Regions from separate parts of the Gluconacetobacter entanii genome, predicted to be linked through region 2. Evidence: predicted binding sites of a transcription regulator. Region 2 holds the regulator's gene; each other region holds the start of a gene.

Region 1 (3,281 bases), on a different contig from region 2:
GCATCACCACGCATGGACCTGCATGATGTCCTCAAACCGCGTGGTATAGGCAGGTGACAGGAAGGCCTGCCGCGGGCGCCAGTCCTGCCGCGTGCCGGTCGCCAGCGGGCGCACGGTCCCGCGGCCAAACCGGGCATTGAGGGCGTCCATCGCTGCCATCACGCTTTCGGCGCGTTGTGGATCGCGGGTTGAGAACAGCGCGCCCTGCCGCGCGGCCGGTGCCAGAGCGTCAAGAATGACGCCAGCCTTGAAATACCGATATCCCGGTTTCCAGATTTTTCGCAGCAGCCGCAGTGATGCCGCGATCAGCGCCATCGTATCATTGGTCGGCTCGATGCTGATCGATTGCTGGTTGGCATACCATCCCGCCTCGGTCGATGTGCGGGGGTTGGTCCGTATGAAAACACTGATGCTGCCGGCATGCAGCCGATCGCGTCGGAGTTTGGCTGCGACCGTCGTCGCATATGAAGCGACGGCCTCGCGCAGATCCGACCAGTTGTCGATCGGCCTGCCGAATGTGCGCGTACAAGCGAGTCCCTGTCGTGGAGCTGCCAGATCCGCCAGGGGGAGGCACGATTGCCCCTGCAGTTCCGCCTGCACCCGCGCGCCCACGACCGTAAGCAGGTTGCGGACGGCGCGTGTATCCATCTCGACAAAATCCGCGATCGTGTGGATGCCTGCCCGCCGGAGGCGTTCGGCCCCCTTGTGGCCTATGCCCCACACATCCTCGATGTCAGTCCGGCGGTACCAGTCATGCCGGAGGGCCGTATCATTGAGATCGCACAGCCCCTGTAGCGCGGGATCCGCTTTCGCGATGCGGTTGGCCACCTTGGCTATGGTCTTCGTTGGCCCCCAGCCAATGCAGGTCGGAATCTTGGAGATTTCCAGAACGTCACGCCGCAGGTCCGCGCAGAAGGTGGCCAGATCATATGGGAGCGCCGTGAGGTCGAGGAACATTTCATCGATCGAGTAGGGTTCGACGCGGGGAACCCGATATTCCAGCACCTGGAACATGCGTCGGCTCATGTCAGCATACAGCGGATAATTGCTCGAGTACCACCGCACGCCCTGGAGTGCTGGGCGCCTGCATGCCAGATGCCATGGCTCGCCCATCTTGATGCCCAGCTGCTTGGCCTCGGCCGTCCGGGCGATCGCGCACCCGTCGTTGTTGCTCAGAACCACGACGGGCGAGTTCCTGACGCTGGCGTCAAAGGCCCGCTGGCAGGAACAGTAAAACGAGTTCCCATCGATGAGGCCAAAGACCGGCATATTCACACCTCGGTCCGCACCAGGGCGCAGACCACGGCCCATATCCCCGCGTCCTGGTCTCCGTCCACCGGGCGAAGGACATGACCATCGCCTGACCGGCCTGACCGTAGGAACCATCCGTCCCGGTTGCGGGTAATCTCGCAGACAATGGTCTGATCCTGCCAGCGCGCGATGACGACGCTGCCCGTGCGAGGCGATGCTGCCGTATCCACGATCAGCACATCCCCATGCAGGATCCCGCGCGCGGACAGGGCGTCTCCCACGACGCGCACCGGATACCGATTGGGGCGATAGAGATCGAGCACGGCGCTCAGATCGATAGGTCCCTCAGCGCTGTCCGCAGCAGGCGACGCAAATCCGGTTGTCCTGTCGCCTGCGTAGCCAGACATCGTCTGTTCCCCTTTCATTCGCGAATCCGAACGTAACATGAACAACGTGGAAGAAGTCAAGAGGCCTGCGGCGTCCGGAGGTCGAGCGCGGCGCTCAGAGCGACCGGGCCTGCATTACTGTCCCGCGCCGCCGTCGCATATGAAGCGACGGCTCCATGCCAATCACGACCATTTTCGCCGCACGGAGAAAATGGTTGTCAGGCGCCTGATGCGCGGGGCGGCCCAGGTCGTGACGATAGGATGAACGGGCGAGAATACCATTTATCGCGCGTAAAGCGCGACCTGCCGCATGCGGCCGAAGGAGATATCATGAGCGTCGAACGGAAATCGCTTTGCGGGCAGTTCGCGATTCCAAAAGGGGGCACCACCAATTTTATGCCCTGTATGATCGCCGGTGCCATTCTCATCATGGCCGTGGCGTTTCTGACTGGATGCAGCGCCCGGCCGCAGGTTGCCACCACGATCCCCCAGGCAATGGCGTCCATACAGGACAGCCTGGCGCGTTCGGGGGCGGTGTCTGTCTCCCATGCAGCATCCTGGACGCCCGAGCAGGCAACCAGATTTGAGCAGGATGTGCAGGCCGTCCAGTGCTCGCAACAGCGGTCTGATCCCGTGGTGGGGGTTTTGGCTGGCACAGTGACCGGCACCCTGTCTGTGCAGTTCACACAGGGCGCACAGGCAACGGTCGGCGCGCTGACAACGGCACCCACCATCGGGGCAGAACTGAGCGGGAGCCGGACCCGCGGACAATCCCTGACGGTGCCCCTGTCGTATGCACCGCTGTCCTCCCTGCCTGACGTCGAGATGTCACGGCAAATTGGCTACGAGACGGAGTTGCTCGCCCAAAATGATGACGCGCGGCACCAGGAAGCCGCTCGGCTGATTCAGGACCGGGAAGCGTTGCGAACGCATGTAGTAGATCTGATTGAACACTGGCATGCAGACCAGTGCATCCAGCATGGGACACTTATGCCATTGGTAGGAGAAAGAATATATCCTCGCTAAATCCCCTTTTTCTAATTTTATGACAAAATGCAACAAACGCATAAAAATTTCTTGCGTTCTCAAGGAAAATGCCATCCCATTCATTCGGGACTGAGAATGTTCAGTCCCGCACAACTGCCTAGAAAGGTGGCATTATGAACCAGTTTCGTATGGTTCCCGGCCAATCTTATGCATTTGCAGATCTTCCCATAGAGGGTGCTTTTGCAAAAGCATTTGCGGCAATGGTAACCAATGAAGGATGGGAAATCGGTGGAAATCCTATCCATTCGAAACTTCCTCCCGTGAAGCCGGGATGTGTCCGTCTTCATGATATCAAGTGGGTCGGAATAGAACCGAATAGAAAACGGTAATATCGGGAAATTCTGGACATCGCTTAGCATCACGTAAATAAAACAAAGTGTTTGCTTTACGTGTAGATCACAGACTCAGCCACGAGCTTCAGTCGTTGAATACCGTGAAATTCGGTCGTCTTGCCCCTCTGATGGAACCTTCTGGAAATCGGTTGCGATCATCGGACTGCCATCTGTCAAGAACACATTATTAAATGTATTGCACTGACAGATACCCTTTTGCACTGCCACTCAGCATATGATGCTGCAGGTATGCCACGATCCCACG
Region 2 (3,281 bases):
GTTGAGCGTTTCAGAAGCCCGCGAACGTATCCTCCAGGGGCTTCGCGCCACCGCGCCGGAGATCGTCTCCCTCTCCTGCGCTTCGGGCCGTGTGAGCGCATCGCCGGTGTTCGCGCGGCTTGATAACCCGCCTGCCGATATTTCCGCCATGGATGGATATGCCGTGCGCGCGGCGGACCTGTCGGGCGAAGGCGTGCAACTGCGCCTGATTGGTGAAAGCCCCGCCGGGCATCCCTTTGGCGGCACGGTGGGGGCTGGGGAATGTGTGCGGATCTATACCGGCAGTATCGTGCCCGCCGGGGCGGATGCGATCGTGCTGCAGGAAAATGCATCACGCCACGATGACATCATGACCACGACGCAGGTTGCGCAGGCCGGCCTGTATGTGCGCAGGCGGGGACAGGATTTCGCCCATGGGCGGGAAATCATCCCGTCGGGCCGGCGGCTTGATGCCCGCGCCATCGGCCTTGCCGCCGCGGCCAACCATCCATGGCTCAGCGTTTATCGCCGTCCGCGTGTCGCCATTGTCGCGACGGGGGATGAACTTGTCCTGCCGGGTGAACCGATGGGGCCGGGCATGATCGCCAATTCCAATACCCTGATGCTCGAGGCACTGATCCGCGCCGCAGGGGCGGAACCCGTGATGATGCCGGTTGCGCGTGACCGCATGGAGGACCTCATCGCGCTGTCACGCATGGTTGAGGGCATGGACATGCTGGTCACGATCGGGGGCGCCAGCGTGGGGCGTTACGACCTTGTGCAGGAGGCCCTGAAGCGGATCGGCGTGGAGATGGATTTCTGGAAGATCGCCATGCGTCCGGGCAAACCGCTGATGCATGGTCGCCTGGGGGCGATGCCGGTGATCGGACTGCCCGGCAATCCGGTTGCTGCGTTTGTCTGTGGAACGCTGTTTGTGGCCCCTGCGTTGCGGCGTCTGATGGGACAGGATGCGGTCGGCCCCGAAATCGGGATGGCGATCCTTGGCGCGGATGTGGAGGCCAACGACCAGCGCGAAAGTTACCTGCGCGCACGCCTGCGTCATGATGCGGCGGGCCGGTTGATCGCCCTGCCCTTCCCGCAGCAGGATTCCGCGATGCTGCAGGTCCTGTGTGACAGTCAGGCGCTGGTCATACGCGACGCAAAGGCTGCGCCCGCACGAAAGGGAGATGCCTGCAGGATCATCCGCCTTGATATTCCCTGAGACAGGGAGTTGACCTGGGAGCGGGAACTAACATAGAACGAAGGATAAGTTTTCTGGTTTTGTTCCTTGGTGGCGGGAGATATCCTTCATGCTGACGCGTAAACAACATGAACTCCTGCTCTATATCGACCGGCACCTGAAGCAGACAGGATTCTCCCCTTCCTTTGACGAGATGAAGGATGCGTTGGGCCTGCGTTCGAAATCCGGCATCCACCGCCTGATTTCCGCGCTGGAGGAACGCGGGTTCGTGCGGCGCAAGCATCACCGCGCCCGTGCGCTGGAGGTTGTGCAGATCCCGCAGATCGAGGCGGCGGACACCGCCATGCGTGGCGCCGATGCGTTTTCCCCCACGGTCATCAAGGGGGACTTCACCCCCATCCTTCCCGCCGTGCAGGTTGCGGCCACGGTCGATGCGGTCCGCGTGCCGTTTCTGGGCCGTATTGCCGCAGGTCACCCGATCGAGGCGATCAGCGATACGACGAACCTGATTGATGTCCCGGCGGGCCTTGTCGGGGCCGGAACCTATTACGCCCTGGAAGTCTGCGGCGATTCGATGATCGAGGCCGGGATCCTTGATGGGGATACCGTGATCGTGCGGCAGGACCGCAATCCCGAAAACGGGGAAATTGTCGTCGCCCTGATCGAAGGGCACGAGGTGACCCTCAAGCGCCTGCGCCGCAAGGGCAGCACCATTGCGCTGGAACCGGCCAACGCACGGTACGAAACGCGCATCATCCCCGCCGACAAGGTCGCCATACAGGGCAGCCTTGCCGGCCTGATACGGCGTTACTGAGGAACCGGATCAGGCGGTGGGATGCCGCAGCGTCTCCCATCGCGGAACGCGGTGGGCCAGTTGGGCGATGGCCGGGGCATTGACGTCTTCCAGCATCGGAAACTCCGCCAGGATCCGGACCTTGCCATGCCGTTCAATTGCGCTGCGGGCGCAGGCGTTCTCCGGCCCGTTCAGGATGACGCCCATGACCGGGATATTGCGCTGCCGCAGCATGGCGAGGCTGAGCAGTGTGTGGTTGATCGTGCCCAGCGTACTGCGCGCCACCACCACCACCGGCAGGGCAAGGCGTTCCATCAGGTCGAGCATCAGGAAATCGGGACTGATCGGGACCATGACGCCCCCGGCCCCTTCCACGATCATGGGGCGGCCGGATGGATCATGCGGCATGACGATCCGGTCGGGATCGATGACCTCCCCTTCGCAGGCCGCCGCATCCTCGGGTGAAAGTGATGCGGCATAGACCCCGGCGGGCGGGTGCAGGCGCGCGGGAGGAAGTCCCGCCAGCGTCGCGACACTGCTGGTATCGGCGGGTTCGTCCGCGATGCCGCTTTGCAGGGGTTTCCAGTATGAGGCATCCCAGGCCCGCGCCAGTACGGCGGATACCAGTGTCTTGCCCACCCCGGTATCGGTTCCGGTCACGAAAACGCCGGAATGTGGGGTGCGCCGGAAGATCCCGAAGGCGATATTGTAATTCACGCTGAACGTGGCGTCGCTGTCGGCCCGCTTCAGGACACGACGCAGACCCTCTGCGCGTGCATCATGTGTGGGGACGGGCACATCCGCCCCGATGGCGCGCAGTTCACGCACGAAGGTAAGTGCCGATTGCGGAACCTCGACGATGGTTTCGCGTGTCCATGTCCCCCTTCCCGTCTGGGGCCAGTCCTGCTCCAGCGTCGCGAGGTCGGGATAGGCCGCCATCGGGCAGGGCAGGTCCAGCGCTGCGTAATGGCCCCGCCATTGCGCAAAGCTGCCTTCGCATAATGTGGAGAGCGCCAGCACGCCCGCGGGGGAAAGCAGCGCGGCAAGCCGTCCGATGGTGTCACGTCGTGCGACGAACCACTGTGCGGCCATGCTGGAGCAGATCAGGTCGAACGGCCCCGTCAGGTCAGGCTGCTCCGCATCCATAAGGTGATAGGTAATGTGCGGGTCGTCGCGGAATCTGGCCCGTGTCTGATCCAGCATCCCCGGCGCGATATCCGTGGCCACGATCCGCGCCGTGGGATACAGCAGGCGCAGATGCCCCGTCAGGAAACCGGTTCCGCATCCGACCTCAAGGATGCGTTTCGG
Region 3 (3,281 bases), on a different contig from region 2:
AATAATAAACCATATTTATTTAATTTTTTATAATTATATTTTCCATTTCTGGATGTACTTAATATATCAATATATATTATAAGAGATATTACTACAATAATAAGAAATGAATATATCATTATTTCAAGCCAATAGTCTGTTTATTTATACGGCCAGTCTGAATCGTCATCTTCTGATGGATGTACAATTGTTGTGCTTTCTCCAAATATTTTCCTTAAATATCTAATAACCGCCTCGGGTTCGTCGCCATTGAAATGTAGTCCCACGTCAATTTCATTGGTCAAATCTTCGCCAGTATCAGCATTTCTTACTGATTCAATTTGAAACATGCCATATGCTCCGGCATGAGCAGATCTTTCCCAATCATAATGCACTTCTATTCGCATGCCTTGATTATCCAAATCATAATGTTCGCAAAAACCTATAAAACATTAATATGATAAAATGGAATTATAACGAACGCAAGGAAGAGCTTCCTTCAATAGAGTTCAGACTCCTATCTCGTTGATAGAGAGTCAGGTATTTGCTTTATCTTAGCCCAAAGCCGACCTTCCGTTCTCCCCCCAAAGGCGTCATTTAATAACTGCCTACCGGGGGAGCATGTACCATCTTTAGGACGTTGTCGGGCAGGGGGTGCTGTAGTTGTAGCGCATCGTCCAAGGGCCCCATCATCCACAGATCCAGTTCTTCCGGCCGGGTCAGGATGACCGGCATGGCTTTCGGATGAATGGCACCGACCTCCTGATTAGCGGTGGTGGTCAGGAAGCTGAACAGGTCGTCCGTCGTCTCGCCATCCGCCAGTTTTCGTACTGACGTCCACTGGCACCAGATTCCCGCGAAGAAAGTCAGCGGTTCCCCATCGCTGCGGGCAAACCAGACGGGCCTGCTGGTCCCATCCGGCAGGCGCTCCGGTTCGCAAAAGGCCGTGAGCGGCACCAGGCAGCGATGCGCGACACCTTCCCAGCGCTTCCACCAGGTCGAGGTCGGATTGCGGATATTGGTCACACCCCGATCGACCCTGTGGCCTTTCAGGTAGCCCGGCGGCGTGGGCATGCCCCAACGCGCCATGACCAGTTCACGCCCGTCCTGCGCGTTCCGCACGATGGGCGCCAGAGTGTTGGGCCAGATCTCGGGCAGGGGCTGGAGATTGCCGGTGCGGTCGGTCATGACCCTGGCCGCCTCCCGGATCGCCTGCTGGCTGCTGGTCATCGCATAGAGGTTGCACATCACGCCTTCCTTTCGCGAGTCCGGATATGGGTGCTCTGCCGGATGGTATCCACCCTGCACGAAGGGGATGGCCGGACTGTTCCTGATAAACCCCTGCAATCCAGACAGTTTTCATTGAGCCTGGATCGGACGGCAGGCCTGTGCCCGCGTCCGGATCACAGTCGCTTTTCCGAAACGGGTTGACATTCGTCACCGCACCAGAACAAATAATGAACACAATCGCTGATTCCATACCAGAAACACCCGAATGGACTGTCCGACCCCATGCCCGCACCCGAACCCCGTCCCGCGCTGGAGGCGCTGAGAGCACAGGTCAGCCGCCTCGAAGGCCAGGGTCGACGCAGGCGGGGCGTGCTGCCCTTCGGCATGCCCGAGATTGACGGTCGTCTGCCGGACGGGGGGCTGGCGCTGGGCGCGCTGCATGAGGTCGCAGGCGGTGGCCATGACGCCCTGAATGCAGCAGCATCCGGCCTGTTTTCCGCCGGGATCGCAGCGCGGACACGGGGCAAGGTGCTGTGGATCGCCACCCGTCAGGACCTGTACGCCCCGGCACTGCAGCAGGTCGGACTGTCGGCGCGACGGACCATTTACGTCGCGGCCAGTTCGGACGTCGATGTCCTGGCCTGTTTCGAGGAGGCATTGCGCCATCAGGGGCTGGGCGCGGTTGTCGCCGAGGTCGCCCGCCTGTCCATGACCGCCTCACGCCGCCTACAGCTGGCGGCCGAGACATCCGGCGCGCTGGGCATCGCCATACGACGCTGGCGGCGACAGACGGATGCGGCCGATTTCGGCCAGCCTACCGCTTCGGTCACCCGGTGGCGGGTCTCGGTCCTGCCATCCGTGCCGCTGCCGGTCCCCGGCGTCGGCCGGTCCCGCTGGCTGCTGGAACTCATCCGTGCCCGCGCGGGCGAATGCGCCGATTTTGAAGTGGAGGCCTGTGATGCCAAAGGGAGACTGGCGCCGTGTCGTCTCGCTCTACCTGCCGCTCTGGCCGACAGACCGGCTCAGGAAGCGGCTGGGAACCAACGCGCCCGCGCCTGAGTGCCCATTGGTGCTGGCCGGACGGGAAGGGCGGCGACGGGTCGTGCTGTCGGTCGACCTCGCTGCCCGCAGGTTGGGCCTGCGTCCCGGCACGCCTGTCGCGAAAGCGCAGGCGCTCCATCCCGATCTGCTCATCATGGATGCCGACCCGGACGGTGACCGGGCAGGGCTGGAGCGGCTGGCGCTGTGGTTCCAGCACCGCATCGCCCCCATCGTGGCCCCCGATCCGCCAGACGGCATCGTGCTGGATACGACCGGTGCCGATCACCTGCATGGGGGCGAGGCCGTCATGCTGGAGAACATGGTCACACGCCTGAAGGAGTCCGGGATTACGGCCCGGGCCGCGATTGCCGATACGTGGGGTGCCGCCCATGCGCTGGCGCGCTATGGCCGGGGACGCATCACCCTCGTGCCGCCCGGTAAGACGGCGGCAGCGATTGCCGACCTGCCCATTGAGGCACTGCGCCTGCCAGCGGATATCATCGATGGCCTCCATGGGCTGGCCACGGCCATGCCGGTGCGGGACGTCAGACGCCTGACCCGTCTGCTCTGTGACAGGATCGAGACCATCGATCCGGGCTTCGGGATCGAGCGCATGGTGCTGACGGCTTCGCTGGCCGAGCCGATCCTCCACCGCCAGGGTGTATCCGCCCTGATCGAGGAGGAAGAGGCCGACGTCTCCGACCTGATCGATACCCTGGCCAACCGCGTCGGCACACAGGCCCTGTATCGCTTCGCCCCGGTGGAAAGCGACGTGCCAGAGCGAGCCGTCTGCCGCGTGCCCGCCCTTGCAGCCGAGGACGGAAAGGAGTGGCCGGATCACTGGCCACGCCCCACCCGCCTGCTGCCCCGTCCCGAGCCGATCCAGACCATGGCGGTGTTGCCCGACCATCCGCCGGTCTTCTTCGTCTGGCGTGGCATCCGCCGCCGGATCAGATGCGCTGATGGCCCCGAGCGGGTCTTTGGCGAATGGTGGAAGGGCGATGCGGAACTGACCACCGTGCGGGACTATT

What was found. The regulator LexA, encoded in region 2, represses DNA repair genes until DNA is damaged. The targets are predictions, from matches to a motif close to TGTTCTANNTANGTTC.
Region 1: a site for LexA is predicted at 1,687-1,702, ahead of HNH97_RS09890 (LexA family protein). Genes of this name have one in related genera too.
Region 3: a site for LexA is predicted at 1,428-1,443, ahead of HNH97_RS04370 (ImuA family protein). Genes of this name have one in related genera too.

The regions. Positions count from the first base shown of each region.
Region 1 covers NZ_JABJWD010000054.1:40,575-43,855, reverse strand. The annotation lists gene HNH97_RS09895 (Y-family DNA polymerase) at 4-1,269, opposite strand; gene HNH97_RS09890 (LexA family protein) at 1,272-1,658, opposite strand; gene HNH97_RS09885 (hypothetical protein) at 2,043-2,663, shown strand; gene HNH97_RS09880 (hypothetical protein) at 2,798-3,013, shown strand.
Region 2 covers NZ_JABJWD010000056.1:50,962-54,242, forward strand. The annotation lists gene HNH97_RS10575 (molybdopterin molybdotransferase MoeA) at 1-1,201, shown strand, start outside; gene lexA (transcriptional repressor LexA) at 1,290-1,994, shown strand; gene bioD (dethiobiotin synthase) at 2,004-3,281, opposite strand, start outside.
Region 3 covers NZ_JABJWD010000019.1:30,840-34,120, reverse strand. The annotation lists gene HNH97_RS04380 (hypothetical protein) at 141-386, opposite strand; gene HNH97_RS04375 (SOS response-associated peptidase) at 577-1,227, opposite strand; gene HNH97_RS04370 (ImuA family protein) at 1,492-2,268, shown strand; gene HNH97_RS04365 (DNA polymerase Y family protein) at 2,168-3,281, shown strand, end outside.